Pseudovibrio sp. M1P-2-3: one gene and its partner. The protein of the gene in region 1 interacts with the protein of each later gene in a pairwise test. Links are inferred from orthologs where the notes say so. Each region holds a gene or a part of one and is shown on either strand. Other genes may lie near its edges.

Region 1 (15,834 bases):
CAACTATACCGTAAAGGCAAATAAAAGCCTGCACAAATTAAAAAGTGCCATAATCTGTAACATTATGGAAGCGCAGGCGCAAAATTCAGTGAAGGCTTCTGTTGCCAGGTGCCTCCGAACCCCGCCTAAAGGTGCTAACCAAAAGGACTTAGCGGACTACCGGTACTGCATTACGCAGCAACAGCGTTGTCCATAGCGTAGTTGTCATTTGCAACTATCATAATGGCCCGATGTCGGTGGTACCATGCCGAGCAAAAGTAAAGCCTTTACGCCCTCGTCGATCCTATTTCGCCCCCGCCAAAACCCGCATTCCTTACTGCGGGCTTTGGTGGAGGCGCCGGGTACCGCCCCCGGGTCCGAATGGTTTATTGCGCTCACAATTTATTGCCGTAGCCAGCAAGCTGGCAAACGGGAATATAGGTGCAGTGCCCCTTAAAGGGAAGGGGGTAGCTGAAGTGTTTTGCCAGTTGTTGACAAAATGGATAAGAAGAAATCAAAGACGCGCTCTTTGTGGCATTTTGCCGAGCAACTGTATAAGCCAGTGGAAACGGTTATTTTAGATTGCTTGGCAAAAGACCAAGGCGTTTTGGGAAGGACATTCAATGCAGCAATATCTTGAACTTATGCAACGTGTGTTGGATGAGGGGGCTGTTAAGGAAGATAGAACAGGAACGGGAACCCGCTCTGTGTTTGGTCACCAGATGCGCTTTGATCTTTCCAAAGGCTTCCCCATGGTGACAACCAAGAAACTGCACCTAAAGTCTATCATCCATGAGCTTCTGTGGTTTTTGAGTGGTTCGACTAATATTGCGTATTTAAAAGAGAACGGCGTACGGATCTGGGATGAGTGGGCGGATGAAAACGGAGATCTGGGGCCGGTCTATGGCTACCAGTGGCGCTCATGGCCTACGCCTGAAGGTGGTAGCATTGATCAGATTACAAACCTGATCAATCAAATAAAGACCAATCCAGATAGCCGCCGCCTGATAGTTTCCGCGTGGAATCCTGCCCTTGTGGATGAAATGGCGCTGCCTCCCTGCCATAGCCTCTTTCAGTTTTATGTGGCCGAGGGCAAACTCTCCTGTCAGCTTTATCAACGCTCTGCTGATATCTTTTTGGGTGTCCCGTTCAATATCGCATCCTATGCCTTGCTCACCATGATGGTGGCACAGGTCTGCGATCTGGAACCCGGCGAGTTTATTCACACATTCGGGGATGCCCACTTGTACAGCAATCATCTGGAGCAGGCCCGTCTACAACTTTCCAGAGCTAAGCGTGCTCTGCCGACCTTGAAAATTAATCGGGATGTGAAAGATATTTTCGCGTTTAAATTTGAAGACTTCACCTTAGAAAATTACGATCCGCATCCGCATATTAAAGCGGTCGTGGCTGTTTGAATAAAAAGGTATTGAACAAAATGCGTGCTTTAATTTCAGTGCCCGCCAGAATTGGCTCAACCCGTTTCCCTAAAAAGCCTCTTCACTCCATTGCCGGAAAGACTCTGTTGGAGCGCTGTGTGCAGATTGCGAAAGTTGCTGCCAAGCAAACCGGCGCTGATTATGTGGTGGCTGTGGACCATGAGGACGTGGCACGGCACTGCGATGAAATCGGTGCCCCATGGGTGATGACAGACCCTAGCTTGCCCTCGGGAACCGACCGTGCTTTGGCTGCGAGAGCTCAAACGGGAGAAAACTACGAGTTTGTTTTAAACCTGCAAGGGGATGCGCCGTTCACCCCGCCAGCTCATGTATCAAAACTCATAGAAGCTGCCCGGCAGAATCAGAGTGCCCATGTATTCACACCTGTGATCCAGCTGGATTGGGAAGCGCTGGACCAGTTGCGTGAGCACAAGAAAAGCCACCCTTATTCCGGCACCACTTGTGTACGTGATATCAACGAGATGGCCCAGTGGTTTTCCAAGACTATTCTCCCGGCTATTCGCGGAGAAGATAAGCTGCGCTTGCAAAGCAACCTTTCTCCAGTGCTGCGTCATATTGGACTTTATGGATACCGGATTGATGCATTAAAACGCTTTACCAGTTTGCCTGTGGGGCACTATGAAAAATTGGAGGGCCTTGAGCAGCTACGCTTTCTGGAAAACGGAATGCGCATTCATGCAGTTCTGGTGGAGCGCCCCGAGCTTTCAATGTCGGGTGTAGACACTCCCGCTGATGCCGAACTTGCAGAAGAGTTAATCGCGAAACACGGCGACCCTGCAGATAAACTGGAGAAGCTTTTATGATCCGTATATTTGTTTGTCGCCACGGCAATACCTTCGATAAAGGAGACGTTGTCACACGGGTTGGAGGCCGGACGGATCTTCCGCTCAGCACCTCAGGGCAAGAGCAGGGGCGGGCTTTGGGAGAACACTTCCAAGCAAAGGGAGTTCGCTTCGACCGCGTGTTCTGCTCCCCCTTGCAGCGTACCAAGCAAACAGCTGGACTGGCTCTGGCCGGGCAGGATGAGGAGATAGAGTTCAAGGTTCTGCCGTTTTTGGTGGAAGTTGACTATGGGCCCGATGAGAACAAGCCGGAAGAAGAAGTTGTCGCCCGCATTGGCGAAGAGGCTTTGAAGGCATGGGAAGAGCAGGGCATTCCCCCTGAAGGCTGGCATGTGGACCCACCAGCAGTAATCGGGCGCTGGCAGGAGTTCTTTGCCGGTGCCGCTAAAAAGTACAAGGATGAAACTATTCTGCTTGTAACCAGCAACGGGATTGCCCGTTTCGCCTTACAGGCACTTTCCGAGGGAGCTGGAAACAACGCCCTTAAGCTGAAGACAGGTGCCTATGGAATTTTTGAGGTTTCTGAAAGCGGTGAAGTGTCGTTGAATGGGTGGAATATTCGCCCCTAAGAGATATCGCCCCTTTGGGGGCGGCTACTCCATTGTGTTTAAAGGTTCGGGAGCCGGGAAATGGTGAAAATTTCGATGATTTCTGCGGTGGCAGAAAACGGTATTATTGGTGCAGGTAATGATATGCCGTGGCATATTTCTACTGACCTGAAGTTTTTTAAGAAAACAACCATGGGAAAGCCCATTGTTATGGGCCGCAGGACATTTCAATCCATAGGGAAACCACTGCCGGGCCGAACGAATATTGTCATTACGCGCGATTCTACGTTCCAGCCTGAAGGCGTTGTCACGGCGTCTGGTCTGGATGAAGGGCTTGATGTGGCCAAGGCCAAGGCGCAGGAAACCGGCGTTAATGAAATCATGATTATGGGCGGTGGGCAGGTTTATAATATGGCCATGCCCCATGCCACAAAACTCTACATCACGCGGGTACATGCAAAGCCAGAGGGCGATACGTTATTTCCCGATATAGATAATAGCGATTGGCAACTGAGTGAAACACTGCCTTTCCAAAGAGGTGAGAAAGATAGTGCGGATACCTCACTGGAGATCTATGAGAGACGGGTAACCTAAACCGCCTCTTGTATAAGAGTAGGGCTTTGCAGCAGGACTGGAGAAAGTGGCGGATTGGCCACTTGCTCCAACAGGTTCTTGGCCTGCACTTCAAAGGGGATAGCAGAAAAGCGGCGGAAGAAGCGATCTGTTTGGATCATGAATAAATTATTGCACACTTGCCCGGGTCCAAGTGCATTCCATCCATAAAAGCCAAAGGGGTCTATCAAGACTAAAGTGTTGGGCTTGAGCGTCAGCGTATGCGGCTGTAGACTGGAAAGCTCCCTCAAGTCTTCGGGGGTTACATTTGGGGTGGTTCTCATCCCTTCCTGTAGCTCGGCATATCGCCTTTGCTCCCACACCATTCGTTTCTCGGTAATTCTATGGGATTGGGGAATATAGGAAAACAGTGAAGTCTCGTTTCTACTGCCGCAGGTGACCCAGCATACGACATCAGGCATTTGTTCAATGGAATGGACGTTTTCCGTGGGAGCCCTTTGGGGTTTTCTAGAAACAAATAGCGGAGCGAGAGACTTTCCAGCCCCTGTTAATGAACGGAGTAACAGTTCTAGATCATATTCAACAGTAGCGGCGTGGGTAAAAGGCATTAATTTCAAATCTGCGGGCGAGATCGGGATTGCTTCCACTTGTCCCATCCACCCGCTTTCCTGAAAAGTCGCCTGTTTTTTATCAAAGAATTCAACGGCTATTTGGTGAAGTTGTTTTTGAGGGAGAAATGCCTCCTGAATATAGTACCCGTGTTCGCAAAAGTGCTTTCGGGCTTTTTTGTTTAGCCCTATTGAAAGCGTCTGTTGTTGCCTGTCCTGAAGTTTTTTGTGATTTGAAAGCCATTTTGAAACTTCGGCCCAGCCCTTCATTTGACGCATTTTTCACCAAGCTCCCCCTGAGACTCACTCAGTAAAACATGAAAGAAAGCACAAGGGCTCCTCTCGATTGCGGGAGATGAAAATTCCTTTAAGAATTCTAGTAGGAGAAATGTGCTGCAGGTAAAAAGGGGAGGCAAGTGCCGGATAACTCCTGTCAAAATACCGCTGGGCTGTTTACATAGCGCTTGCCCGTGTTTCTCCATATTGTCCGCTTGCCAAAATTTTTTTCCAGAAAGTCCGAATAGGCCAAAAAGAGCTCCAGTTCTCTGCCTTTGACGCCAGGAAGCGATTTGAGGTCAAAGCCACACCACGGCAAGAAGGGGTTGCGGCGCATATGGGCATGAAGTTCTATTCGTTTGGTCGGTTGGGGGCTTGGCACTCTGCCGTGAAATCCAAAGGTATCAGCTATAACCAGAGTATTGGCTTTAACGGGAAAAGACTGGGCAGCGCTATATCCCATCTGGTCAAGCTCTTTATGGGTCGCACGGAACGACCCATGGGCATGATGGTTTCGCTTGTCACGGCAGGCGTTAATACTGTTTTGATATTCCCATTCAAGACGCTTGTCATTGATGCGGTGAGAGCCCGGAGCATAGGAGAAGGGGCCTTCCTCCTCGTTAACATCATGCAAAAAGAGCCAGGCTTTGGCAGTGCTATGAAACGTGTCGGCATGTAATTTTGTTTGAGGGTCTGCCCCTCCTTGCGCAGGGTCCACCAGTACTGTCTGGATAAAAAAGATGGGTTGCCCCCCACAGGCAGCGGTGTACCGAATGAGATTGAGAAGTCCTTTATTTTCTATTGAACTTTTTAATGTAGGCCGCTGTTCAATGACCTGTTGTGTAATTGGCGTCATTCGCGTTGCTGTTTGTCCCTGCCGCATTTGCCGGGTTTTCATGGGAGAGCGATAGATCTCGTTCCGCAAAGCTTTGAAATCCGCAGGGGAGAGATAGTTTTCAATTTTTATGAAGCCATTTTGATCAATATCGGAAACCTGATCAGGCGTTAAATACTTCGCAAGGCGCCGACGCCGAGATTCGGCAAGCCCTGCTGCGAGCTTTAATCTTGCCCTGTGAAGGCCCCACCGATTGAGACGTTCATTGCCTATAATCGGGTTCTTTTTGAAGGATTTGGCTGGGCCTGCGACTTCCAGAGCCCAAAGCGGGGTTTTTAAATAATCCAAGGGAACCATGGGTGTGCCTTCCTCAGAATGCTGGTTGCCAGAGGCTTTGGAGTTTAAGGCGGGGTACTAGGAAGAAACTCCACGGAAAATGGGAGGTCGTTAGTGATTCTTGGATAATAAAGGGGTAAATTTGAGAGGCATTCCTTTGAAAGAAATGGGGGAAATCCCGAGAGTACCTTTCATATCTAGTGGTTCTTTTTCTCAGGTGGCGGAACATTTGGAGAACTGGTTATATCTACTTTATGGACATCAAACTTGTAAGTTCTTGGTTTTCTCCTGAAAACCATGGAAGTTTCGGTACATTGACTACTTGAACTGGTGATTAATTTACCTAAATCCTTTAGGACTAAGAGACACTGTGGGCTTGTGGGGAATAAACGCCCTTTATTCTTAGGACTGGAGAAGGGTTCTATTTACGATTTTGGGGCATTGCCTATACCTTTAATCAAGTCATAATTGACACAGTGAACGAATAATTTTTTAGGCCGGGTGTCCGGCATATTACCGAGTAAGGGACTTCTTTATGCCTTGGAGCAATCAAAGTGGAGGTGGCGGCAACGGCGGCCCCTGGGGGAACTCTGGTGGCGGTGGCGGCAACAGCGGCGGCCCATGGGGCGGCGGCGGCGGCGGCCCGCAGCGAGGCGGCGGTGGCAATACACCTCCTGATTTTGAAGACCTCCTTAAGCGCGGCCAAGAGCACCTAAAGAGCGTTATGCCCGGCGGCGGCGGCGGCGGCATGGGCTTTAAAGGCATTTTGCTTGCAGTCTTCATTGCTGTAGTCATTTGGTTGGCAACTGGTATCTACCGTGTTGAAACAAACGAGGTTGGTGTTGCCTTGGTTTTCGGTAAGGTCGAAGGTCATACCTCCCCTGGTTTGAATTATAACTGGCCGTACCCAGTTGGCGAAGTTTACACTCCAGCAGTTACGCGTGTTCGCGAAGTCAGCATCGGCATGGCAGAGTTTGTTCGTGGCAGCTCTGTAAATCAGCGCGATGTGCCGGAAGAAAGCTTGATGCTGACCGGAGATGAAAACATTGTGGACGTGGACTTCAAGGTTCAGTGGCTCATACAAAATACCCCAACGGGTGTTTCCGAGTATCTGTTCAATATCCAAAATCCAGAAGCGACAGTAAAAGCTGTTGCAGAAAGCTCCATGCGGGAAGTAGTCGGGAATTCCCGAATCGATTCCATCCTTACCGAGAATAAAAAAGCTGTTCAGGACGCAGTTCTCAAATTGATGCAGTCCACATTGGACTCTTACAAGGCTGGTATTGAGATCACTGAAGTTCAGATGCAAAAGGTTGATCCTCCATCACAGGTTATTGAAGCATTCCGTGATGTTCAGGCCGCACGTGCTGATCAGGAGCGTATCCAGAACGAAGCGCAAGCTTATGCCAACCGTATTGTGCCAGAAGCCCGCGGTAATGCTGCACGTATCAGTGAAGCGGCGCAGGCTTACCGTGATCAGACCGTCGCAGAAGCCAATGGTCAGGCGCAGCGCTTTACAAAGATCTATGATGAATATGCCAAGGCTCCTGACGTAACCCGGCAACGTCTCTATCTGGAAACTATGGAAAAGGTTCTGGGTAAGAACAATAAAATAATTATTGACGGAGATATCTCCGGGTCCGGTGTGTTGCCTTACCTTCCGCTTGATCAACTCAATAAAACATCCTCAGCGCGAACTGTAGGAGGGAACAACTAATGCGGAACGGCTTTATCGGAATTCTTATCGCAATTGTTGTGCTGGTTGGTTACTGGTCGACATTTATAGTGAACCCGGCGCAGCAGGCCTTGATCTTCCAGTTTGGTGAAGTGACTGGGATGGAGAATAAGCCTGGTTTGAAATTCAAGTATCCTTGGCAAAACGTTGTTTACTTGGACAAACGGATTTTGAACTTGAATATGCCGGTATTTGAGCCGGTTTCTTCTGACAAGAAACGACTTTTGGTTGATGCGTTTGCACGCTATCGCATTTCTGATCCAGTGAAGTTTTACCAGTCCGTGAACAATGTGGATGAAGGATCTCGCAGACTGTCCACATTCTTGCAATCGGCCTTGCGAGACCAGATTGGTAAGGCGACGTTTACTCAGGTTGTTCGTGATGAACGTTCTGATCTCATGGAATCCACTCGTAAAGAAGTTGAGAACAGAGCGAAGGCTATCGGCGTGGACGTGATCGATGTGAAAATCCGTCGTGCAGATCTGCCGGAAACCAACTCTCAAGCAATCTATGCGCGGATGCAGACTGAGCGTCAGCGTGAAGCAACTGAAATCAGAGCGCAAGGTGAAGAGCAGGCAAGGCGTATTCGCTCAAGAGCTGATCGTGATGCAACCGTGATCGTTGCGAATGCCCAAAGGGATGCGGACATCATTCGCGGTGATGGGGATGCTGAGCGGAACAGTATTTTTGCCGAAGCCTATGGAAAAGATAAAGAGTTCTTCGAATTCTATCGCTCCATGCAAGCTTATGAAGAATCGATGAAATCCGGTGATACGTCCATGGTTCTTTCACCAGACTCCGAGTTCTTCAGATACTTCAAGAATGCCGGAGGAGCAGTGCCTGCCAAAGCGCCCGCAACCGCGCAATGAATGATCTGATCGTTGCGCTTGGGCTTGTTCTAGTTATTGAGGGGATCCTTTATTCATTGGCTCCCTCACAGCTGAAAGAGTTCATGCGCAAGGCTCAGGACATACCAGACCAGACTTTGAGGGTCGGCGGGATCATCGCTCTAACTCTTGGGTTTTTGATAGTATGGTTCGCACGAGGCGGGTTTTGAGGAGGGACGTTCCCCTTGAGCTTTGCTAGTGTCAGGATAGGCTGCTTGGCGGGTCTATTCTCTAGTTGAATAGATACCCGCGCTTTCAATGAAGGTGCGGGTATTTTTATTATAGAAACGCCCAGTCGCGTTTGCTGCTAAATGTGGAGATGGGGCCCAATGGCTATACCCGGTATCCGGCATCTGCCGGCCAGATTTAATTATCGTTTTGTTTTGGCGTCATTATTTACGCTCTGCTTCGTGGTGAGCGGCGCTACGTTCTCACGAGCTGCGGGGCCGGACTCTGTCGCCGATCTGGCTGAACAGCTTGGGGATGCAGTTGTAAATATTTCAACTGCGCAACAGGTATCGGCGCAGCGATCCGTTCCCATGCCACAGGTTCCGGATGGGTCTCCTTTTCAGGAGTTTTTCGAGGAATTTTTCAATAAGCAAGAAGGGGAGAGCGGTCGCCCCAAGCGTGTGCAGTCTTTAGGATCCGGATTTGTCATCGACGGTGAAGAAGGTATCATCATTACCAATAACCATGTAATTGAAGGGGCCGATGAAATCACGGTAAACTTCAATGATGGCAGCAAGCTGATTGCTAAGCTGATTGGCCTTGATGAAAAAACTGATATAGCAGTTCTCAAGGTAGAACCCTCAAAGCCCTTGAAAGATGTCAGGTTCGGTAATTCAGATGTGCTGCGTGTTGGCGATTGGGTAATGGCAATCGGTAATCCCTTCGGCTTGGGCGGAACTGTAACCGTTGGAATTGTTTCTGCACGTAATCGGGACATTAATTCAGGTCCCTATGACAATTACATCCAGACAGATGCCTCCATTAACCGTGGTAATTCAGGTGGGCCTTTGTTCAATATGGAAGGGGAGGTTGTTGGCATTAACACCGCGATCTTCTCTCCATCGGGCGGTTCCATCGGGATTGGTTTTGCAATCCCCGCCGCATCGGCTTCAAAAGTTATTGGCCAGCTGCGTGAGTTTGGTGAGACCCGTAGAGGTTGGCTGGGTGTGCGCATTCAGGAAGTGACGGATGAGATTGCCGAGGGACTTGGCATGGAAAAAGCCAGAGGTGCCTTGGTTGCCGGAGTAACTGAGGATGGTCCCGCAAAGGGGGCAGGAATCCAGCCCGGTGATGTTATTGTGACATTTAATGGAAAACTTGTTCCACAAATGCGAGACCTCCCGCGCATGGTTGCCGATACGGAAATCGGAAATGATGTGCCCGTCCAGATTTTGAGGAAAGGTGAGGAGCTGACTGTTGCCGTGACGCTTGGCAGGCTGGAAGAACCCACGGAGCTGGCGGAAAAAGCAGTAACTGAAGATTCTAAGAAGTCAGAAGAGCCTCAGTTTGAAATTCTTGGAATGTCTCTTGCCAAGGTCGATGGAGAGCGCCGCGAAAAATACGCACTTACCGAAAAGGTAGAGGGTGTTGTCGTGACTGATGTTGATCCGGGTAGCCCGTCAGATGACAAAAGGATCATTCCCGGCGATGTGATTGTTGAAGTAGCACAGGAAGCGGTGACTTCGCCAGAGGATGTTGTGCAACAAATCGGCCACTTGAAAGAGCAGGGACGCCGTTCAGCCCTTTTGCTGCTTTCCAATGGCGATGGCGAACTGCGCTTTATAGCGGTTCGTATCGAATAGCTTATAACGTTTGGAGGCGGGTTGATGGCCAGTTGCCCGCCACTCTACGCTTTTACCTAATAAATTCTTCGTATTTGTAACCTTGGATATACAGCAGGCTTGTCAGATCTCCGTTATCAACTCTGGCATCAGCAGCAGCTGCCACCTTTGGTTTGGCGTGATAGGCAACGCCTAGTCCGGAAATAGCAATCATTGCCAGATCGTTTGCACCGTCGCCAACAGCAAGCGTTTCATCTTTGGATAGACCTTTTTCTTTCATAAGCTGCTCAAGTCGCTCCTGTTTGGCTAACTGGCCCAATATCGGCAGTTGTACTTGCCCTGTTAGCTCGCCGGCCTCCTCAATAAGAGTATTTGCACGATTTTCATCAAAGCCCACCTGCTTGGCAATTTCTCTTGTGAAAACCGTAAAGCCGCCGGAGACAAGAGCTGTGTAGGCCCCGTTTGCCTTCATCGTTGCGATCAGCTCTTTTGCACCTGAATTTAAGGATATCCGGTTTTCCAGAGTCTGCGCGATGACAGAAGTTTTTAATTTCTTGAGCAGCTGCACCCGTTCCTTCAAAGCGGGCTCAAAGTCGATTTCACCGCGCATTGCCCGCTCTGTAATGTCCGCTACTTTGTCTTTGAGGCCGACTTCTGCCGCCAGCTCATCAATACATTCCTGACCAATCATGGTTGAATCCATATCGGCGATCAGAAGTTTCTTTTTTCTTCCCGCAACAGGTTGTAGGAATACATCTACCGCAGCGCCCTTAAGGACATCTCGTAGTTTGTCCTCCAGCCCTTCAATAGGGGTTGAAACGGGAAGTATGAAATCGTAGGCAAAGCCTTCTCTTAAAACCTCTTGGGTTGATTGATTTGGCAAAGCCTTCCGGACTGACAAGATAGTCTCTTCAGAGATTGCGGGAAGGGTTGGATTGGAAACGAGCGTGACAACAAAAGACATAGGAAGCTCTCAGCAACAAAAGAAACAAAGCAGGTTTAACAGACCTGAGGCTGTGTTGATAGCTGGACCAACGGCCAGCGGCAAGACCGCACTGGCGATTGAGCTTTCAAAAATGCTGGGTGCGCGCATCGTAAATGCAGATTCTATGCAAATTTACAGGGACCTTCATATACTGTCTGCGCGCCCTTCCCGCGAGGAAGAAGCGCAGGCACCTCACGTTCTGTTTGGTCATGTTCCCTCCCATGAAGCCTATAGTGTGATGCGATGGCTTTCTGATTTTGAAGTAGAGTTGGAGGCTGCGCGAAAGGAAGAGGTACCTTTGATTGTGGTTGGGGGGACAGGCCTTTACTTCAAAGCGTTGCTGGAAGGTATTTCTCTGATGCCGGAAATTTCGCAGGACATTCGACAATACTGGCGCGAAGAAAGCTGCCACAAAACCGCTGAATATCTTCATTCAATTTTGAGGGAAAAAGATCCTGTTGTGGCGGCGCGGCTGAAAGAAGGTGATACTCAGCGCATTGTCAGGGCATTGGAAGTGATTGAAGGTACTGGGAAATCCTTGTCATATTGGCAGCAAAATCGCAGCACGCCTCTGCTGGGAAGTTCCGACCACGTTTCAGTGGTTCTGGCGCCGGAACGTAAGGCTTTGCATGAACGTATTCATAGAAGGTTTGAGTTGATGATGGAGGCGGGGGCAGAACAAGAGGCTGTTGCTTTGACGTCTCAAGGACTTGATCCCAGCCTTACTGTCATGAAGGCTATTGGGGTGAAACAGTTGAGCCTTGCAGCAGCTGGTGAGGTTTTACGGGATGCGGCCATTGAGAGGTCGAAAACTGAAACGAGACAATATGCCAAACGACAGATGACGTTTTTCAATGGCCAACTGCCCATGTGGCCGCAACTCGACCCGTTGAATGCGGCTGATAGAGAAGCTTGCATAGACACCCTAGGGAAAGCGTTTGCCAAGTAGTAAGGGGTAAACCTTTTGACACCCCTTAAAAAGCTTCTATTAATTTAGCTAGGGCAGCGAGACGTTTTATTGAAACAGCTCGCTGCTTTAACCTATTGTTTAGGTACGTATCTTTAACCGAAAACTAGTGTCCACTTTTCGGCTATACGCTTTAGCTAGCGAGCACATCTTCCACGTTGACTTGCCGCTGCCGACGCAGTTGTAAGCGGTTGAGCGCGGAAACATAGGCTCTGGCGGACGCAACCAAGGTATCGGTATCAGCGCCTTTACCTGTAGCGATTTTGTTACCGTCTTCAAGCCGCACCGAAACTTCTGCCTGTGCATCTGTACCCTCTGTCACCGCATGCACCTGATAGAGCTGCAAAGTAGCGTCATGGGGCCAAATGGCTTTGATGGCGTTGAATGTTGCGTCAACAGGCCCATCCCCATTGGCTTCGCGGGTTTCATGGCGGCCATTGACATCCATGGTTAAAATAGCCTTCTGCGGGCCGCCAGTACCAGCGATAACGGTCAATGCGATCACTTTGACGGTCTCACCCTGTACAGTGATTTCGTCTTCGACCAAAGCTTGAATGTCTTCATCGTATACATTCTTCTTGCGGTCGGCCAGCTCTTTGAAACGGCGGAAGGCCTCCTGAAAGGCGTTGTCACCCAGCTCATATCCCAGTTCTGTGAGCTTGTCTTTGAATGCGTGGCGACCCGAGTGCTTGCCCATAACAAGTGAGGTGGCACGCACTCCCACATCTTCGGGGCGCATGATCTCGTAGGTCTCAGCATTTTTTAGCATTCCGTCCTGATGGATCCCACTTTCGTGCGCGAATGCATTTTTACCGACAATCGCCTTGTTATATTGCACAGGGAATGAGGAAACGGCGGATACAAGTTTGGAAGCCCGTGTCATATACTTGGGGTCGACCTCGCATGTATACGGCAGGACATCGGATCGTGTGCGTATGGCCATGACCACTTCTTCGAGAGCCGCATTGCCTGCACGTTCGCCAAGCCCGTTGACTGTGCACTCAATCTGCCGCGCCCCGCCATCAACTCCGGCCAAAGAGTTCGCCACAGCAAGGCCCAGATCGTTATGGCAATGAACGGAGAATACGGCTTTGTCCGCATTCGGCACGTTGTTGCGAATGTTCTCGAACATAGCCTTGTATTCATGCGGTACAGCATAACCGACCGTATCTGGCAGGTTGATTGTTGTTGCCCCAGCCTCAATTGCAGCTTCTACGCAGCGATAAAGATATTCAATAGGCGTGCGGGTTGCATCCATTGCGGACCACTCAACGTCATCAATTAGGTTTCTGGCCTGGGTAACGGTTTTTCTAACGATCTCCAGCACGTCCTCTTGGGATTTATTCATTTGGTGTTCCAGATGAATGGGAGATGTGGAGACGAACGTGTGAATGCGGCCCCTGCGTGCAAAGCCAACAGCCTCGCCAGCGCGGTCAATATCGGCGGGAATTGCGCGGGCCAGACCCGCTATAACGGCGTTTTTAGAACGGCGGGCAATCTCACTCACGGCCTCAAAATCGCCGTTGGAGGCAATTGGGAAGCCTGCTTCGATAATATTGACACCCATAGTGTCCAGAATTTCGGCCACTTGCAGCTTTTCTTCCAGTGTCATGGAAGCGCCGGGAGACTGTTCTCCATCACGCAAGGTGGTGTCGAAGATAACGACTCTGTCTGTTGCAGATGTGGTCATGTAATGAGGTCCTTCAGTTGCCCCCCACTTCATCACACTTGGTTTTCAAGGGGCTTTTACTTTTTCCAGATGGTTCAAGATCCCCTAAGAGCCCGCTCGGATACGGAGCAGCCGACGCTCAGGGGCATCTAAGTAGAAGGAGATCAAGAATACGAGTTAGGCCGCCGCACAAATAGGCGTCGCTGGAAAAATTCAGATTGTCGCAGGAGGCGATCATCTGCTCACTCTAGCCTTTTCTCAAGTTACACTTTTATCACAGTATAAGGCATAGACCTATAAAGCGTAAAGAATGTAAGTAATCAAATTATTTCCAAATGCCTATCTCAAATGAAATTAAATGGCAAGGGGATTTGATAAAATGGTCAAAGATTACTTTTTGAGAAGGTGACTTGTTATTTGTGGAAAGGGGGCAATATCGTAATATCAAAAGGTGCGAGGCTTGATTGCTCTGCAAATAAGATGGCGAAATCTCAATGACTTATTTTTAAGATTTGTAACGTGCTATTATTAATATTTAGCTCAAGGTGAGTACTATATATAATATATATTTAAAGTTGTATTTGTGACAGCTTCGCGCAAGGTTTGGTGGTTCATACTCGTATCATTGCTTTCTTCCGCTACGCTATGAGGGCGTGGTTCCTTTTTCCTTTAAGCTCTATGATGGAGTAGCAGGGGCAAGAGATTTGTTTACCAATGCCTACGATCAATTCCAGTCTTTTACAAAATCATGCCATAGAGCTGCTGCAAAGTTTTCAAGTCAGTAAAATTCCAAATATCTCTCCTAACCAGGGTGAGAACAAAACTGCCATAGAGAAAATTAATGAGATCATTACCGGGCAAACGGATAAGACAGTGGCAACAGCTAGAGCCCGAATTGCTGAAGCTCATTTGGAGGCCTCGAAATCTGAGTTAGAAAATAACTCAGATGCTCCCTTTGGGCTCTCCGTCGGGGGAGTTTATTATGAAAAGGTCGCCGATATGAGCGAGGGAGTGCAGATCAACGCCTATATAGCAGCTAAACAAGTGGAGCGTTACCTCCGCGAAGAATATATATCTTCTGGAGCTGTCGATAACCCGTACACCACCTGGGACTTTCTTTATGACCAACAAGGCACGGATCAAACGTATTGGCGTTTTGGGGGGGAAGTTGATGCGGATTCTGATTTATCCGCCTACGTTGCTTCACAATACTTCCAAAATCACTTGGGAGAAGTCTTGACCGAAGATGTAATTGGTACGGATGGTAGATCTGGAGTCTTTTCATATAAGGAATATGACTTTGTCCCTGTCTTTCAAGAGTTTTCTCGCGTGATGGTGATAACCTCTCAAATTGAATATTATTTTCAAGAGACGTACGGCTTAAACAGTCTTGAGTATCTTACTCTTTCAGAAAACCTAGTTGAGGACCGGGCGGAAATTCTCACAGAGCGTGACACTATAGTCTCTGAGTTCGGTGTGAATAGTACTGAGCATGTGGCTTACATAAATAACTTCTACTATGAGAAAACGCAGCTCAATTATGCTCGTATAGAAACGGCCGAAGGACTTGAAATAAACTTCATAAGAACATCTACAGGTTACGGTAGTATTCTAAAGCAAAAGTCTGAGGCCGGCATGCAGCCTGTTACTATTGGCAGTGAAATTGAAGAGCTTAATAGTTTTGAAAGTGAGACTTTAGAAGACACCTTATACTATGCTCAACGACGAATAACTGATCAAGGTGTTCTTGAAGCGCTTGAAACTGGTCTTGAGGAGTTAACCGCTAATGGACACGCAACGATGACAGAAATGCCACTGACTAAAGGAGTAACTTAGGGTTCTCCTTTTAGGCATTGAGAAACTTGGAACGTTGATAACACATTTGTTTTGAAGCACTTTGCTGCAATATAAGGGCGCGACATCATGCTGCTTTAGACTCTATGGTGGAGCGGTAGGGGAGAAAACCCAAATGCCAATATCTATGATTAATTCTAGTCTCTTGCAAAATCAAGCTGTGGAGTTGCTTCAAAGTTTTCAAGCCAATCAACCCTCCAGTAGTTCTCCTGACGAAGAAGAAAACAAAACTGCTACAGAAAAAATCCATGACATTATTTCTGGCCAAACGGATAAAACCGTAGCAGCAGCCAAAGCCCGTATTGCTGAGGCTCAGTTGAAAGCAGCCACAGTTGAAGTACGTAATGATGAAGATGTGGATTTCGGCTTTACAGTGGAGGGAACTCACTACGTAAAAGTATCTGACATGAGTGAGGAGGTGCGGATCAATGTTTATATAGCTGCAAAAGAAATAGAGCACTATATACGCGATATAATAATAGACTCCGGT
Region 2 (15,827 bases), 290 kb from region 1 along the record:
GGCTCAAACTGCATCTATAACCGAGCAAACACCTCCTCCTGAGCCCGAGCCAGCCTTGGAACCGGAATATACTGCGAGTGTTGAGACGGTACCAACACCTCAAGCAGAACTTGGGCCGGACGTTGAAAAGGCTGAGGAAATTCAACAAGTGGTGAGCGTGCGCCCCCGTACGAAACCAAAGGTGCGCATCAGGCCCAAGAAGCAACAGGAAAAACCGAAGTTCAACCCCAATGATATTGCAGCTTTGCTGAATAAAACGACACCCACGGCTGCTGGTGCCCAAAAATCGCAGAAAGTAGCCTCTCTTGGTTCTGCTCAAGGTCAGACGAATGTGCACATGTCTCAATCAGAGTTGGATGCTCTGCGTTCTCAGGTAGCTCAATGCTGGAACCCACCTGTAGGTGCGCCCGGGGCCGAACAACTGGTTGTAAAACTGCAATTCAATATGGGGCGTTCTGGGGAAGTTGAAGGCCTTCCCCGTATTTTGAACTCCAACAGCAATCCGGCATTTGGAGCTGCAAGTCAAAGCGCAATTCGTGCCGTTTACCGGTGCAGTCCCTATTCATTACCAGCCTCAAAATATGAGGCATGGAAAACTGTCATTCTAAATTTTGATCCCCGTTTAATGCTTGGGTATTGATGAGAGTTTCAAAGGAGCAAAGGTCCATGTGTGAGGTATTGACACGCGACCATCTACCATTACATCGATTTGGCCAATGGGTTCGCTGTTCTTTGGTGTCTTTAGGCTTGGCAATGGGAGCTGTGTTTGCAGCACAGCCTGCCGCTGCTCTTGTGGAAATTGATATTACACAGGGACAGGTTGAACCTATGCCCATCGCCCTGCCGGATTTTGGTGGGACGGGTGTGGAAAGCGAGCTTGCAAAGAATATAACTGAAATTATTCAGGCTGACTTGCGCCGCTCCGGTCTGTTCCAGCCCATTGACCCGGCTGCATTTATCCAACAGAGCATGAATGTGAACACCCAGCCGCGCTTCGGTGATTGGCGCACAATTGGATCGCAGGCTCTTGTAACGGGGTCCCTCTATCAGGAGCCGGACGGGCGGTTGAAAGCTGAGTTTCGCCTATGGGATGTCTACGCAGGACAGCAGCTCATTGGGCAGCAGTTTTTCACATCGCCCGATAACTGGCGTCGTCTGGCCCATATAATTTCTGATGCCATTTATGAACGCCTGACGGGTGAAAAGGGGTATTTTGACACCCGTATTGTTTTCATAGATGAAAGCGGTCCAAAAGATGCGCGGCGCAAGCGGCTTGCAATAATGGATCAGGACGGGGCGAATATTCGCTACCTGACAAGAGGGAATAACCTTGTTCTAACGCCGAGATTTTCTCCGGTTAATCAAGAAATTACCTATATGTCCTACGTGGGGGGAAGCCCTCAGGTTTACTTGTTTAACATCGAAACAGGGCAACGTGAGATTTTGGGGGATTACCCCGGTATGACTTTTGCTCCCCGCTTTTCCCCTGATGGTCAGAAGGTGGCCATGAGTTTGCAACAGGGCAGCAATGCAAACATTTTTGTGATGGACCTGCTCAGCAGGGAAACAACACGGCTTACAAATATCGCAGCAATTGATACAAGTCCGTCCTTCTCCCCAGATGGTCGCCAAATTGTCTTTGAAAGTGACCGTGGCGGCTCTCAACAGCTATATGTCATGAATGCAAATGGTACAAATGCGCAGAGAATCAGCTTTGGGCCAGGCAGCTACTCCACCCCCGTCTGGTCCCCGCGTGGTGACTTGATTGCATTTACAAAAGTGCATCAGGGCCGTTTCATGATTGGCGTTCTTCGCCCCGATGGAAAAGGTGAGCGTATTTTAACAGAAGGTTACCATAACGAGGGGCCTGCATGGTCTCCGAACGGGCGTGTTCTGACGTTCTTCAGGGACACTCCGGGTGGACAAGGTGGTCCGCAGGTTTGGACTGTTGATCTGACAGGGTATAATGAGCAGATCGTTAATACACCAAACTTTGCTTCGGATCCGGCTTGGTCCCCGGTAATGAATTGATAAGCAGCTAGGAAAAGCTTCCATTGTAGTGTTTACCAGTTGTGGAAGCTTCAACTTTTCTTTAACCATACTAAATAAAGTTTCTACTTTTGATAGTTTGAATGTGGGCCCTTCGGGATTAAGGGATCAGGAGTTTTAAATGAATAGGTCAGTGTTTGCGCGTGCGGCGCGTGTCATGGGCGTTATTGCGGTGTGCATGGTCGCTGCGGCGTGTGCACAGAACCGGACGCAGGCTCCTGGGGGCGCAGGGTCTGTAGTAGCAGGAAGCGCGCAGGACTTTGTCGTTAACGTGGGGGACAGGGTGTATTTTCTGAATAACCAGTCGACCCTTAGTCCAACAGCTAGAACAACGCTGGATAAGCAGGCGCAGTGGCTGAAAGCATATTCCAAATACACTGTCACAATCGAAGGGCATGCGGACGAGCGTGGTACACGCCAATATAACATTGCCCTTGGCGCTCGTAGAGCCTCCGCTGTTCGTGACTATCTGGTGGCCAGAGGAGTTAGTACCTCGCGCATAAAAACACTTTCCTACGGCAAGGAGCGTCCAATTGCGGTGTGTGACAATGATTCTTGCTGGAGCCAGAATCGCCGCGCCGTTACAGTGGTAAACAACGCGCGCTAGGGCTTTTTAGTGATTGAAAGGCCCCTCATATGTGAGGGGCCTTTTTTATTCGTGGAGCTTGGTTCGTTAAACCTCTGAAGAACTCTATTGAATGTCAAACTTTCGCCAGTATCTGATTAGCATTAAACTAAAACCATATTAGGTTGGCCTTCCATGTTCAGGAGAAGTTGATGACGCAAAGGGCGATACTGAAAAGGCTAATTGGATTTGTATGTCTAATGGCCCTAATGTCAGGCGCTGCCTCAGCGCAATTGTTTGGCAGTGAGAAGCAGACAGCCTCCAATAACGCTGTACGGATCAGTCAGTTAGAGGAGCAAATTCGCATTTTGACAGGTCAGCTGGAAGAGCTCAGCTTTCAAGTTAGATCCTTGGAAGATACTCTACGCCGGTCTCAAGAAGATACTGAATATCGTTTGCAGCAACTGGAAGGAACTGGAGCTGGGAAAAAACAGAGCAGTGCATCCAAGCCGCCGACTTCCAGTCAAAGAACCTCGCGCCAGCAACAAGTGGCGAGTGCCAATCGCTCACAGCAGGCTAGTGGCGCTGGACCATTGGATCTTTCTGCTCAGCGCCCTCAAGCAAAGAGCAGCGGAGCCTCATCTACTATCGCTTCAACAGCTCCGGTTGCTCATTTTAACGGTAATATCCAAAGTTCGTTGGTAGGCGAGCCAGTAGCCGACTATAACATGATCTATGAGGTTCTGGAGAGCGGAAATTATCCGGTTGCGCAGGAGGGTTTTGATACTTTCCTAGGCATGTATCCAGATCATAAGCTCTCGCAAAATGCACAGTTTTGGTATGGGGAAAGCCTTTATGGTCAGCGTCAATACCGCTCTGCCGCAGATGCATTCCTGAAAAGTTATACGGACTATCCTCGTGGCGAGTTCGCTGCGGAGAGTTTACTTAAGCTTGGTATCTCATTGAAAGGTCTAGGTGAAAGTGGGGCCGCATGTGCCACGTTCTCAGAGCTCCTTACAAAATTCCCGAATGCCCCAAAAGATCTCTTGAAAGATGTGAAAATTGAGCAAGCTAGTGCGCGGTGTAACTAGTTTTGAGCCCCATTGTCCGCTATCAGACATTGAACTGGTAAAGCTCTTTTCCGCCTTTTCTACAATGCGCAGGTTGGCTCTAGGTGTTTCTGGTGGAGGGGATTCTTTGTGCCTCATGTGGGCTCTACACCGTTGGACACAACTTGTAGAGAACGCTCCCAAGCTGTTTGTGTTCACTGTTGATCATGGTTTAAGGGCGGAAGCAGTAAAAGAAGCCGAAGGTGTTGCAGCGCTATGCGCCGATTGGGATCTCTATCACGAGACACTTCATTGGATAGGTAAGAAAAGTCCCTCCAACTTGCAAGCACAAGCCAGAGCAGCCCGGTTCCAACTCCTCCTTTCCAGAGCGCATGAACTCAATTGTGACGCATTAGCTCTGGCTCATCATCTGGACGATCAGGCTGAAACCTTTCTCACGCGTCTATCCAGAGGCAGCGGGGTCTATGGCCTTGCTGCCATACGCAGTCGGCGCTTAGATACGATAATTCCCGTTGAAAGGCCTTTGCTTACCACCCCAAAATCCCGGCTTATTGCCAGCTTGAGAGAACATGGAATCGAGTGGTTTGACGACCCTAGTAATGAAAATGAAGCATTTACACGCATTAAGGCTCGCAAGCTTCTGCCTGAGCTCACAAAGGTTGGACTAACTGCGGAACGGATTGCAGAAACGGCCCGTTCGATGGAAAGAGCAGCAAATGCTTTGGATGAGTGGGTTGAACGGGCATTTAAAAGTCAGGGAAAGGTTCACCCCTTAGGGGTGGTCCGGCTAAATCTATGTGTTTTCGAGGACTTGCCTTGTGAGGTGGTATTGAGGCTTCTGGCCCGCTCCATCAGGTTTGTAAGTGGGGCAGAATACACGGCGCGTTTAAGTAGCTTGGAAGGCAGTTATCAATCAATTTTAGAAGGCAGGAAGTCTACAACGGTCTCAGATACTGTCCTTTTTCAGCATGGAAGCTCCCTTTATTTATTTCGAGAATTCGGTCGCAAAGGTATTGCCCCGATTGAGTTGAACGGAAGTGAGACTGGCATTTGGGACAATCGTTTCGAATATAAAACTAAGAATGATGCGGAGGGCGCGGTTCTTAGGCCTTTAGGGGAGGGGGGCTTTAAGCACTTTAGTTTTGAGCCTCCTGAAAATTGGCCAAAAGCAGTTTTTCTTACAGCGCCTCTTATTGTTTTTCCAGATGGGGGGTCCTACATGCCAACAATGAGAAAAACTGAACCGGCCGACGAGGAGGGAGGCAATCATCATGAAACTGCGGTGCAGCTTCGATTGCTTCGGGATAAACTATAATATTCCTTCTTCGAATGAACTTGGCTCTTCAGCATGTTAAACAGTTTTGAGTGAGGCGAGCTCGTCTATAATGCGAATAGACCCTGCCAGATATTTAGGAAATGACTCTTTAGTCATTTCCCTAAAGTATCAGTTTAAGGAAAAATAGAGCGAACTGTGCCAATCTTGACTTGACCTTGGCAAAACGGGCAAAAACGCCTATGATGTTTGTTAATAATGGCATAAACGCGAAGATCGCCGCACCGACGCGGTAAAGGGATCGAAATGAACGCAAATTTCCGGAACTTCGCCCTCTGGGTGATCATTGGCCTATTGCTGATAGCGCTGTTCCAACTCTTCCAGAATCCGACTTCAAGAACGATTAGTAACGAGATTCCGTTTTCTCAGTTTCTGAATCAAGCTGAGCAGGGTGATGTTAGTCAAGTGACAATTCAGCAGCAGGATATTTCAGGGAAATATTCTAGTGGCGGATCGTTCCAAACCTACGCTCCTGATAATGCTCAATATATTGAGTTGCTACGCTCAAAGGGCGTTCTTATCAATGCAGAGCCTCCCTCTGAGAACTTTTCATTGATTGGTGCTTTGATCTCTTGGTTCCCGATGCTACTCATTTTGGGTATCTGGATATTTGTCATGCGACAGATGCAGGGGTCTGGCGGTAAGGCTATGGGCTTTGGTAAGTCCAAAGCAAAGCTTTTGAGCGAGACGCAAGGCAAAGTCACATTTGAAGATGTGGCAGGCATTGATGAGGCGAAGGAAGATCTTCAGGAAATCGTGGAGTTTCTGCGAGACCCACAAAAATTCCAGCGTTTAGGTGGTCGTATTCCACGTGGCGTTCTGTTGGTTGGTCCTCCAGGTACGGGTAAAACCTTGACGGCTCGTGCGGTTGCTGGAGAAGCCAATGTTCCGTTTTTTACAATTTCAGGCTCTGATTTTGTTGAAATGTTCGTGGGTGTTGGTGCTTCACGTGTCCGTGACATGTTTGAGCAAGCTAAGAAGAACTCACCTTGTATCATCTTTATCGATGAAATTGATGCCGTCGGACGTCACAGAGGTGCGGGCCTTGGTGGTGGTAATGACGAGCGTGAGCAGACTTTGAACCAGCTGCTGGTTGAAATGGACGGGTTTGAGGCAAACGAAGGCGTGATTATTATCGCCGCGACCAACCGTCCTGATGTGCTTGATCCTGCACTACTCCGTCCTGGACGCTTTGACCGTCAGATTGTTGTTCCAAACCCAGATGTAACTGGCCGCGAGAAGATCTTGAAGGTGCATATGCGTAAAGTGCCTCTTGCCCCGGATGTAGACGTTCGCACTCTGGCCCGTGGTACACCCGGATTTTCTGGGGCCGATTTGATGAACCTTGTGAACGAGGCGGCTCTTCTTGCAGCTCGTCGCTCCAAACGCTTGGTCACAATGGGTGAGTTTGAGGACGCCAAAGACAAGGTGATGATGGGTGCTGAACGGCGTACTCTGGTTATGACTGAAGAGGAAAAGAAGCTGACAGCCTATCATGAAGCTGGTCATGCTTTAGTCGCTCTTCATATGCCAGCTTCCGACCCTATCCACAAAGCCACGATTATCCCACGCGGCCGTGCGTTGGGTATGGTCATGCGGTTGCCGGAGAAAGACCAAGTCTCTTTGACAAGAGCAAAATGTAAGGCAGATCTGGCCGTGGCAATGGGCGGGCGTGTAGCTGAGGAAATGATTTTTGGCTACGAGAAGGTGACTTCTGGTGCATCCGGAGATATCCAGATGGCAACTAAGCTCGCTCGTGCAATGGCGACACAATACGGTATGTCCGACGAGCTGGGCCCACTCCTATATGGTGAAAATCAGGAGGAAGTCTTCCTTGGCCATTCGGTCGCTAAAAACCAGAATGTGTCCGACGAAACCCAACGAACAGTGGATGCGGAAGTCAAGACTTTCGTCAATCAAGGATATGAGACTGCGGTTTCCGTTCTCAAAGAACACGAAGACCAGCTTCACACCATTGCACAAGGTCTTCTGGAGTATGAAACCTTGTCGGGTGATGAGATCAGTAAGCTCCTTGAAGGGGAACCACCAGTTCGAGATACCGGTGATGATCTGCCTCCAAGCCGTGGTTCCGGCATTCCGACCGCCGGGGCCAAACGAGGTGGTGAAACCGATGGCTCAATGACACCGCAACCCCAAGGGTAAGCTTTAACCTGAAGGGATGGTAATTGGAGAACGCCCGAGCATAAGCTTGGGCGTTCTCTTTTCTGGTCTTGGGTTCTCGTTAAATAAAGAAATAATAAGTGAACGTTTTACGCCTTTTTCAATCACATTTCAGGTTTTAAAGAACCTCTCCAGCAATATAGAGATATGATTGTCCATTGAGTTGGTAGGTAAGGATGTGTGCTTCGCTTTGAATCGAAAGTCTGGCGAAAGGCGCTAAACGAAATAATAAGGAGCATTCATGTCGCGCACTTACTTTGGTACCGATGGAATCCGTGGTACTGCGAACCAGTGGCCAATTACGCCTGAGATCGCCCTTAAAGTTGGAATGGCTGCAGGGGTGGTTTTTCGGCGCGGCAAGTACCGTCACCGCGTCGTTATAGGTAAAGATACTCGGTTGTCTGGTTACATGATCGAGAATGCGCTTGTTGCGGGGTTTACGGCTGTTGGACTTGATGTATTTGTACTCGGTCCTATGCCAACCCCAGCCGTTGCTATGTTGACACGGTCTCTGCGGGCTGACCTTGGTGTAATGATCTCCGCTTCACATAACCCGTTTGAAGACAACGGGATTAAGTTTTTTGGTCCTGATGGGTTTAAGTTATCCGATGAAGTCGAGCTTGAAATTGAACGTCTCGTAGATAGTGACCTTGGTCCTCTTTTGTCTTCAGCCAATGAACTTGGCAGGGCAAAACGGATTGATGGTATGCGTGACCGGTATATGGAATTTGCGAAAAGAACGCTGCCGCGCAATATCTCTCTTGAGGGTTTTCGTGTTGCTATCGATTGCGCAAATGGTGCTGCCTATAAGGTTGCCCCTGAAGTCCTTTGGGAAATGGGAGCCGAAGTCTTTCCAATTGGTGTAGAGCCTAATGGCTTCAATATTAATAAGGGTGTTGGCTCTACAGCACCGGACGCGTTGAAACGAAAAGTACACGAAGTCAGAGCAGATATCGGTATCGCTTTGGATGGAGATGCTGACCGGGTCATCATTGTAGATGAAAATGGTCAGGTTGTTGATGGCGATCAGTTGATGGCTGTTATAGCCCAGTCTTGGCATGAGGATGGCCGTCTATCTGCTCCGGGGATAGTTGCAACGGTAATGTCGAACCTTGGGCTTGAGCGGCATATGGAGGGCTTGGGCCTCTCCTTAGCACGGACTAAAGTTGGTGACAGATATGTTGTTGAACATATGCGCCAACATGGGATCAACTTGGGTGGTGAGCAATCCGGACATATTGTCTTGTCTGATTACGCGACAACAGGAGATGGTCTTGTCGCAGCTCTCCAACTTCTTGCGTGTGTGAAAAAGCACAATAAGCCGGTTTCTGAAGTCTGCCGGAAATTTGATCCTGTCCCTCAAATCCTTAAGAATATTCGCTTCAATGGAGGAGCTCCTTTAGAGAGCAATCATGTTAAAGCAGCGATTGAAGCGGGCGAGCAATCATTGCAGGGGTCGGGTCGTTTGGTTATTCGAAAATCTGGTACAGAACCGTTGATTCGCGTAATGGGTGAAGCCGATAATGAAGCAAAACTGCATCAGGTGGTGAACGATATCGTTGACGCAATAAATACAGCAGCGCAGTCTTAAGAGACTTCCCTGAAGGGAAATAGCCTTAGGTATAAGCCTGTTAGGCTTGGTGTATTTCCCTTCTTTCTTTCCCTAGAGATCGATATTAGTAAATATTTATCTATAATTAACATCTAAGTAACAATTACACTGAAATATCCATAGGTAGTTTAGGTGGTTATTGAGGAAATAACTATGAAATTACTGGTGGGTTTATTTGCATCAATTTCGATAATAGGGCTCATGCACAATAGTGCTCTTGCTGCGGACCTTCCGGAGACTATGTCTCCACTGCCAACACCGGTTATCGAGCCTGCCAAGGTCTCGGGCTGGTACCTTAGGGGAGATGTTGGATACAAAATCTATAAAGCTCCAAGGGCCTCTTTTGGTCAACGTGCTTTTTTTAAGGAAGAGCAAGACCCAACAGGTTTCAACGGCGTTGGTCTCGGATATCGCTTCAATGAGAATTTTCGAACTGATATAACATTGGACTATGAGTGGCCCTCCAGGTTCTCAGGAGAGGCAGAGTGCTTTCTTCCTTGCGTAGGTGGAAGCTCTGTTGAAACCGCTAAGCTGGATGTATGGACTGTTCTGTGGAATGCTTATGCAGAGCTCGGCAATTTTAACGGTCTCACGCCTTATGTCGGGGCAGGTGTAGGGGGGTCTTATGTGCGTTCAAGAGGTGTTCGGTATGTGAATGCAGACGGGAACAGAGGGCACTACAAAGGGGCAGGAAAGTGGAATCTATCTTGGGCTCTGATGGCAGGTGCAGGTTATGAACTTTCGCCTAAATGGACATTAGATGCGGGCTATCGCTACCTAAATATCGGTGATGGGCGTACCAAAAAGATTACTGCGGGTGAGACCGCTCGGATCGAATACAAGGATTTACAGGCCCATGAGTTTCGGGTTGGCTTACGCTATAGCTTTAATGAGACTTCCCAAAACTATGCATCGCAGCCTTTAGTAACGACATACTAGAACTGTATCTGGTTGAAGTTTGGCCGAAGTCTGGATCCTCAATAATGTGCCCAGATCACCTCGCGCTCATTAACATTCACACTCCGCGCTCTAACTACTCTATTTAGCGATTGTTTGTCGTTTGATTTGCGCCAATCAGACGACGTGCGCTTTAGAGTATCCGTCTTGGTCAAGCCGTTTTTGGTTGCCATTGCCGGTCCGCTTTTATGAGAGCGTTTGCCAGTTCGATTAGCTTACGCATGAGAGCTATTATGGCGATTTTGGGAGGCTTACCAGCCGCTCGCATCTGGTTGTATTTGGCTTTCAGGTCTGGATTATAACGGCTGGCAACAACGGCAGGCATGTAGAGTGCATCGCGTACCGGCTTGCGCCCTGCTTGAATAAAAGCAGCGCCCCGCCAGCGTCCTGACTGGCGGGTCATGGGGGCCAGCCCCGCCAGAGCAGCGGCCTGTTTACGGGATAATTGTCCAAGCTCTGGCATTTCAATCACCAGCGCCGCGACGGCGACCTGTCCCAGCCCGGGAATAGAGTGTAAAATCTTTGCTGCCCGCGCCCTTTGAGGGCTCTGCTCAATTTGCTTTTGAGTTTCGGCGTTAAGGGCCTCCAATTGCTTTCGCACGAGTTTCAGGCGTTGCTGTGTCTGTTTGCGAACCAGGTTCACCCGTTGTGTTTTCAACCGGTTCTCCAGTTGCGTGGCTTCTTTTACAAGAGCTTGACGTGCAACGCGTATCTCTTTGAGATGACATAGGCTTGCATCGACTGGCTTGTCTGGTTCCAACTGGAAATCCTGCCCCATTTGGGCCAGCAGGCGCGCATCAATCCGGTCCGTCTTCGCCCTCTTGCCTTTGGCCTGTGCAAACCGGCGTGCTTGCCATGGGTTAACTTTGCTCAGAGGATAGGAACCCGACAATGCCAACTCAAAAGCGCCGTGATAAGAACCTGTGGGTTCAAAAATAATTCGAGCGACAGGCAGGCCTTTCAGCCAGCTTTTTAACTGTCTGTACCCTGCAGCTGTATTGGTAAACTGCTTGCTCTGCTCATCCGGCAGGCAGTACACATCAAGATGGTCTTTCGAAATATCGACACCAATGGTAACCTCAGACATCTTCGCAAGTATCCTATGCTTGTCGTGCAGAGCTTTGGGCTGCTGCGTATCCGTTCAGGCCTGTTGCGAAGACGGTGGCCGATCATACTCTAAAACGGTCCCTTGTGACCTAGCGCGTCCCGATCCGACCACCGCCACTGCCCTCCCGACTCAATACGGTGGCCATTGGCCTATATTCGCAGAAGACACTAAAAAGCATAAGACAAGCGCGTTCCGTTTGATTGGGTTCAATCAAACGGAACGCGCTCAAAATAAATAAGTTAGAGTGCACAGCGTGAATGCGAATGAACGCGATGTACTCTAGAGCTGAGAGTAAAGTCGGCAAAGGAATCGAGTAAAACTCAGTTCTCTTTGCCGGTTGTCGTTTTAGGCGGGGTAACGAGCCTTAATAGACATCGCGCAGATAGCGCTTTTCTTTTTTCAGGCGGGTTACATATGCGTTTGCCGCTTCGCTGTTCATTCCACCTTCTTGGGCGATCACTTCATGCAGGGCACGATCTACGTCTTTTGCCATGCGGCTTGCATCACCACATACGTAGAAGTGGCCACCTTCCTCCAGAGCAGCGTAAAGGCCCTTACTCTGCTCCAGCATGCGGGTCTGAACGTAGATCTTCTCTGCCTGATCGCGGGAGAAAGCCAGATCCAGACAGTTTAGAATACCAGAGGATTGCATGGCTTCAATTTCATCTTTGTAGATGTAATCGCAAGCCGCATGCTGGTCACCAAAGAGAAGCCAGTTCTGACCTTTTGCACCAATGGCTTCACGTTCCTGCAGGAAAGCGCGGAATGGTGCGATACCTGTACCCGGGCCAACCATGATCATTGGCACATCATTGTCCGTTGGAACCCGGAAGGCCTTATTCGGAGAGACGAATACCTTGGATGTACCATCAGCTGCGATACGATCAGCAAGGAAGCTGGAGGCCACACCGCCATGCTTGCGCCCATGGCTGTCATAGCGCACAGTGGCAATTGTCAGGTGCACGCTGTCTTGATGCATTTTGGAGCTTGACGAGATGGAGTATGCGCGGTGCTGAAGTGGCTTGAACAACTTCATCATGTCTTCAAGGCTTGGAGTGATCTGCGGATAAAGATTAAACAGATCAAGCGCATCTTTGGACCACAAAAACGCTTCCATTGCATCTTTGTCGCCGTGTTCCACAATGTGTGTCAGATGCTCATCATCCGCCCGTGCCGCAACATACTTCACCAAGTCGCTTGAAGGGGTAGAAATTTCCAGCTGCTTCAAAAGCACATCACCCAATGCAGCATCGTAACCGGGGACTTCGGCTTCCAAGGAAACACCAAGGCGGCCCGCCCATGCTCCAACCAGAGCGGGATCGTTTATAGGAATAACACCCAGTGCATCACCGGCTTCGTACTTTGGTCCATCTTTAGATAGATCAAACTCGTAGTGGCGGATTTCCTTCTGGGAACCGTCACCGGAAAGAAGGCGGTTTACACTTACAGGAGCGTTAAACGGATTCTTCCGGTTCCATTTGGATTTCTCAGCCTTTTTTGTGGGCTTAGCGCCAGAAGCTGCGACGGTAGATGTGCTGGAACCTTTCAGCTCTCCTACTTTTTCCAGAACGCCAGAAGTCCATTCTTCGGCAGCGTCCTCATAGTCTACATCACAGTCCTTGCGTGAGTGCAGGCGTTTTGCTCCTAGCTGCTCAAGACGCAGGTCCAGCTGTTTTCCTGCTTCACAAAAACCATCATAGCCCGTGTCACCCAGCGCCAGAACGGCAAAGCGCATCTGTTCCATACGCGGTGTGCTGCTAGAGGCCAGTGCCTCCCAGAAGATCTGAGCATTATCAGGCATCTCCCCTTCCCCGTAGGTAGAGATGACAATCAAAACCTGCTCCAGCTTGGCAAAATCTTCCAATTCGATGTCATCGAGGGAACCAAGTTGAGGTGAAACGCCAATTTCGCTAAGGCTTGCACATAGGTCTTCGGCCACGGCTTCGGAGTTACCTGTCTGTGTGCCGTAAAACACGTGCACAGGCATAAGCGCTTCACCCTCAGTGGCATTGGCGCTTTGGGCGATCTGAGTACGAAGGCCGGCGTAAAACCCACTGAGCCAGTGTTTTTGCTCAGTCGAGAACGGGGCATTTTCAGGCATAAAAGAAATGTTCATAGTGTTGATCCGTTTGCTGCGTCCATCCAGTTGTTGAGGTGAAAGGTGGCCCCGTTACGAGGCCAGTTTCACCATCTCCAGACTGCTGGCGCGTGCGAACAACTCTTCGAAGTCCGGTATCTCGCCCATAGCCTTGGTATTGAGGCGATCTTGAAGGATGATCCAACCATGCGTGCCGATGTTATCCATCAGGCGAACATTCCGGTTTGCAAGGGCTGTCTTGTAGTCCTTCATTCGCTTGTCGGAAATCATCACTGCGAGATCGTGGTCAGAGAAGGTTTCCAACGCCTTGCGGGCAACTCCAGAAAGCTTCTGGTTCAAGGAGAAATCTTCAGTGAGGATAAGCTTGCGCACACCGTCGTTGAGCTTTTCCGCGGAAAGAGTGGGGTCATTCTTGTAGCGTGATCGTACAACCTGCTCTGCTGTTTGCAAAACCGCGTAGTTGTTGATGAGTGTGTACATCAACCCGCTGTCGGTTTCACCTGCGACAGGCACAGCTCCACCCGCGATTGGCTTGCCATCACGATAAGCCACCTTGAACTTACGTGTCTGGTGGGCAACCAGTGCACCTGCCAGTTCTTCCAAAAGCTCCTTGCGAGTGGAGCTTTTCAAAATTGCCTCGTAGTTCTGGTAGGTTTCCAGAGCCAGAGGTGTGAGGAAGCGGAAGTTCTTGATCTCATCACCCCAGTTATCCAAAATGGCTTGCGCCTTCTTGGAACCAGTGAACCGCAGGTGACGCTCCAACAGAGCCTTTACTGCAAGACGGTGGATCGCAGCACGCTCCGTATCCGCATCAAGATCATTCAGCTTTACAGAATCTGCACTGTAGAGGCTCTGCAGTTTACGCTCTGGATCATACTGGTAGGCAACTCCGCCGGACATGCCGTTACCAAAGCCCTTACCGAATACTCCAAGGTTCAGTACAGCGCCGTTGGTCATATACTCACAGCAGAAGTCACCCACGCCTTCAACAATAGCGCTCGCTCCAGAGTTACGAACCGCGAAACGATCACCCGCACCGCCTTCAACATAGAGGCTGGAGCCAGTTGCTCCGAATAGGGCAAAGTTGCCGATCAATACGTTTTCCGTCTTACCACCACCTGGAGAATGGATAGCAATGTTACCACCGGATGCACTCTTACCAACACCGTCATTACAGGTCCCTGTGTGGTGGAATACCATACCGGAGTTGGAGAACGCTGCATAACTCTGGCCTGCAGAGCCGCTTGTGTTGATAGTAAGGGATTCAGGGCGCATTAAACGGCGACCGCGGTCATCAGTGTAAACCATCGGCAGGCAAGCGACCTGTTTTTCCGAAAGTTCGTACTGCAGCGTGCGCTCAATATCGATTGCCAGCTGACCACCTACAGTCTTATTGCGGTTGTTCAGCTTAATGTCTTTACACAGAACAGCCTTTTCTTGCTGGCGCTGCAATACGAGCTGACGGAATTTAGCAAGCAGCCTATCATCATGCTCGAAATTAGCTTCCAGATAGACTGGTTTATCTACTGTCACTTCTTCAACATAGGTGAGCATCTGGCGTAGATCCAGCTGACCGATTGTCCGTTCATGGTCAATCAGATGCAGGTAATCAGAACGGCCACGGGCTTCGCGCAAAGACTTTAAGCCTAGGCGGCCAAGGATCTCTCGGACTTCATGGGCAATGTTGATGAGGTATTGGGCCAATGCACGCGGGTCACCATCAAACACTTCAGCGTTTGTGGTCAGACCAGCAGGACATTTTACGTTACAGTTTTTCGCCATAACGCACTTCAGCATCATAAGCGCGGTTGTACCAAACTCGAAGCTGTCACCACCCAGAAGCGCAGATTTTATAACATCAGTTGCTGTCTGGTGTGCACCGGAACAGCGCAGGATGACTTTGTCACGAAGACCGTTAACGCAAAGTGCTTGGTGCACTTCTGCAAGGCCGATTTCTGCGGCGCGGCCAGTGTTCTTCAAGCTGGTTACAGCCGCGGCGCCCGTGCCGCCTGTGTTACCGGCAATGTTGATAACATCCGCGCCAGCTTTGGCCACACCAACGGCGATAGTGCCAATACCTTCAGAGGACACAAGTTTTACGATAACGCGAACACGAGCAGCTTTTGCATCGTGGATAAGCTGTGCAAGGTCCTCAATGGAGTATGTGTCGTGGTGCGGCGGAGGGCTAACCAGCTCCACACCCGGTGTACCACCGCGGGCGGCAGCAATTTCCACGTTTACCTTTGCAGCTGGCAGCTGGCCACCTTCACCGGGCTTTGCACCCTGTGCGATTTTAATTTCCAGCTCTTCCAGCGTCGGATCGGCAAGGTATCCAGTCCACACGCCAAAGCGGCCAGAGGCGATCTGCTTGATACGGCTGGAACGAATGGTGCCGTAACGGGTGTAGTGTTCGCCGCCTTCACCTGAGTTGGAGAAACCACCAACCATATTGGTGCCGTGTGCAACAGCCTCGTGGGCAGGTGATACCAGCGCACCGTGGGACATAGCACCGGAAGCAAGAGTAGATGTAATCTCGCTTGCAGGCTGAACTTCGTTCAGGTCCACACCGCTGGAAATTGGCTTTAGGTTGTCGAAGTAGTACTTGGCTTGCCCTTGAGCATATACGATTAGTTCGCCCTGTACGCTCTTATCCAGCTTGATTTCATCGCCAAACTTACCTGCCAATGCTTCTGCCAGAGCATCTGTACGGTCGATCTTGGACTTTTTGCAAAGGGAGAGCTTAAATCCACCGTCCTCTTTTTTCTCGCAGTTTAGTCCTTGAACGAGGAAGCTGGAGTTCCCTACCAGATCATGAGCGAACAGCTCTTCTTCAAATTCTTGTGTACTCAAAGTC

Evidence for each region.
Region 2: the proteins of hflC (region 1) and ftsH interact in binary tests that used the Escherichia coli proteins (3 or more experiments, as listed by UniProt). The link is inferred for Pseudovibrio sp. M1P-2-3 from one-to-one orthologs.

The regions. Positions count from the first base shown.
Region 1 is NZ_JARRCW010000001.1:885,806-901,639, forward strand. Bases 6,118-9,117 are described here. They hold hflC (protease modulator HflC), read left to right. Parts: upstream 6,118-7,173; coding sequence 7,174-8,061; downstream 8,062-9,117. Other genes in these bases: hflK (FtsH protease activity modulator HflK), read left to right, coding at 6,118-7,174; P6574_RS04115 (DUF2065 domain-containing protein), read left to right, coding at 8,058-8,249; P6574_RS04120 (DegQ family serine endoprotease), read left to right, coding at 8,409-9,117. Outside these bases: P6574_RS04075 (thymidylate synthase), read left to right, coding at 603-1,397; P6574_RS04080 (3-deoxy-manno-octulosonate cytidylyltransferase), read left to right, coding at 1,418-2,242; P6574_RS04085 (histidine phosphatase family protein), read left to right, coding at 2,239-2,850; P6574_RS04090 (dihydrofolate reductase), read left to right, coding at 2,911-3,423; P6574_RS04095 (hypothetical protein), read right to left, coding at 3,420-4,289; P6574_RS04100 (phytanoyl-CoA dioxygenase family protein), read right to left, coding at 4,444-5,478; more of hflK, read left to right, coding at 5,993-6,117; more of P6574_RS04120, read left to right, coding at 9,118-9,890; phosphoserine phosphatase SerB, read right to left, coding at 9,943-10,833; tRNA (adenosine(37)-N6)-dimethylallyltransferase MiaA, read left to right, coding at 10,817-11,803; P6574_RS04135 (2-isopropylmalate synthase), read right to left, coding at 11,955-13,511; P6574_RS04140 (hypothetical protein), read left to right, coding at 14,205-15,326; P6574_RS04145 (hypothetical protein), read left to right, coding at 15,460-15,834.
Region 2 is NZ_JARRCW010000001.1:598,295-614,121, forward strand. Bases 4,729-7,721 are described here. They hold ftsH (ATP-dependent zinc metalloprotease FtsH), read left to right. Parts: upstream 4,729-5,263; coding sequence 5,264-7,180; downstream 7,181-7,721. Other genes in these bases: tilS (tRNA lysidine(34) synthetase TilS), read left to right, coding at 4,729-4,999; glmM (phosphoglucosamine mutase), read left to right, coding at 7,440-7,721. In the rest of the region: P6574_RS02875 (cell envelope integrity protein TolA), read left to right, coding at 1-640; Tol-Pal system beta propeller repeat protein TolB, read left to right, coding at 754-2,031; peptidoglycan-associated lipoprotein Pal, read left to right, coding at 2,171-2,656; tol-pal system protein YbgF, read left to right, coding at 2,875-3,705; more of tilS, read left to right, coding at 3,677-4,728; more of glmM, read left to right, coding at 7,722-8,789; P6574_RS02910 (outer membrane protein), read left to right, coding at 8,964-9,749; P6574_RS02915 (IS110 family RNA-guided transposase), read right to left, coding at 9,919-10,854; P6574_RS02920 (diflavin oxidoreductase), read right to left, coding at 11,240-12,991; P6574_RS02925 (glutamate synthase-related protein), read right to left, coding at 13,046-15,827. UniProt on the Escherichia coli protein: Acts as a processive, ATP-dependent zinc metallopeptidase for both cytoplasmic and membrane proteins. Plays a role in the quality control of integral membrane proteins.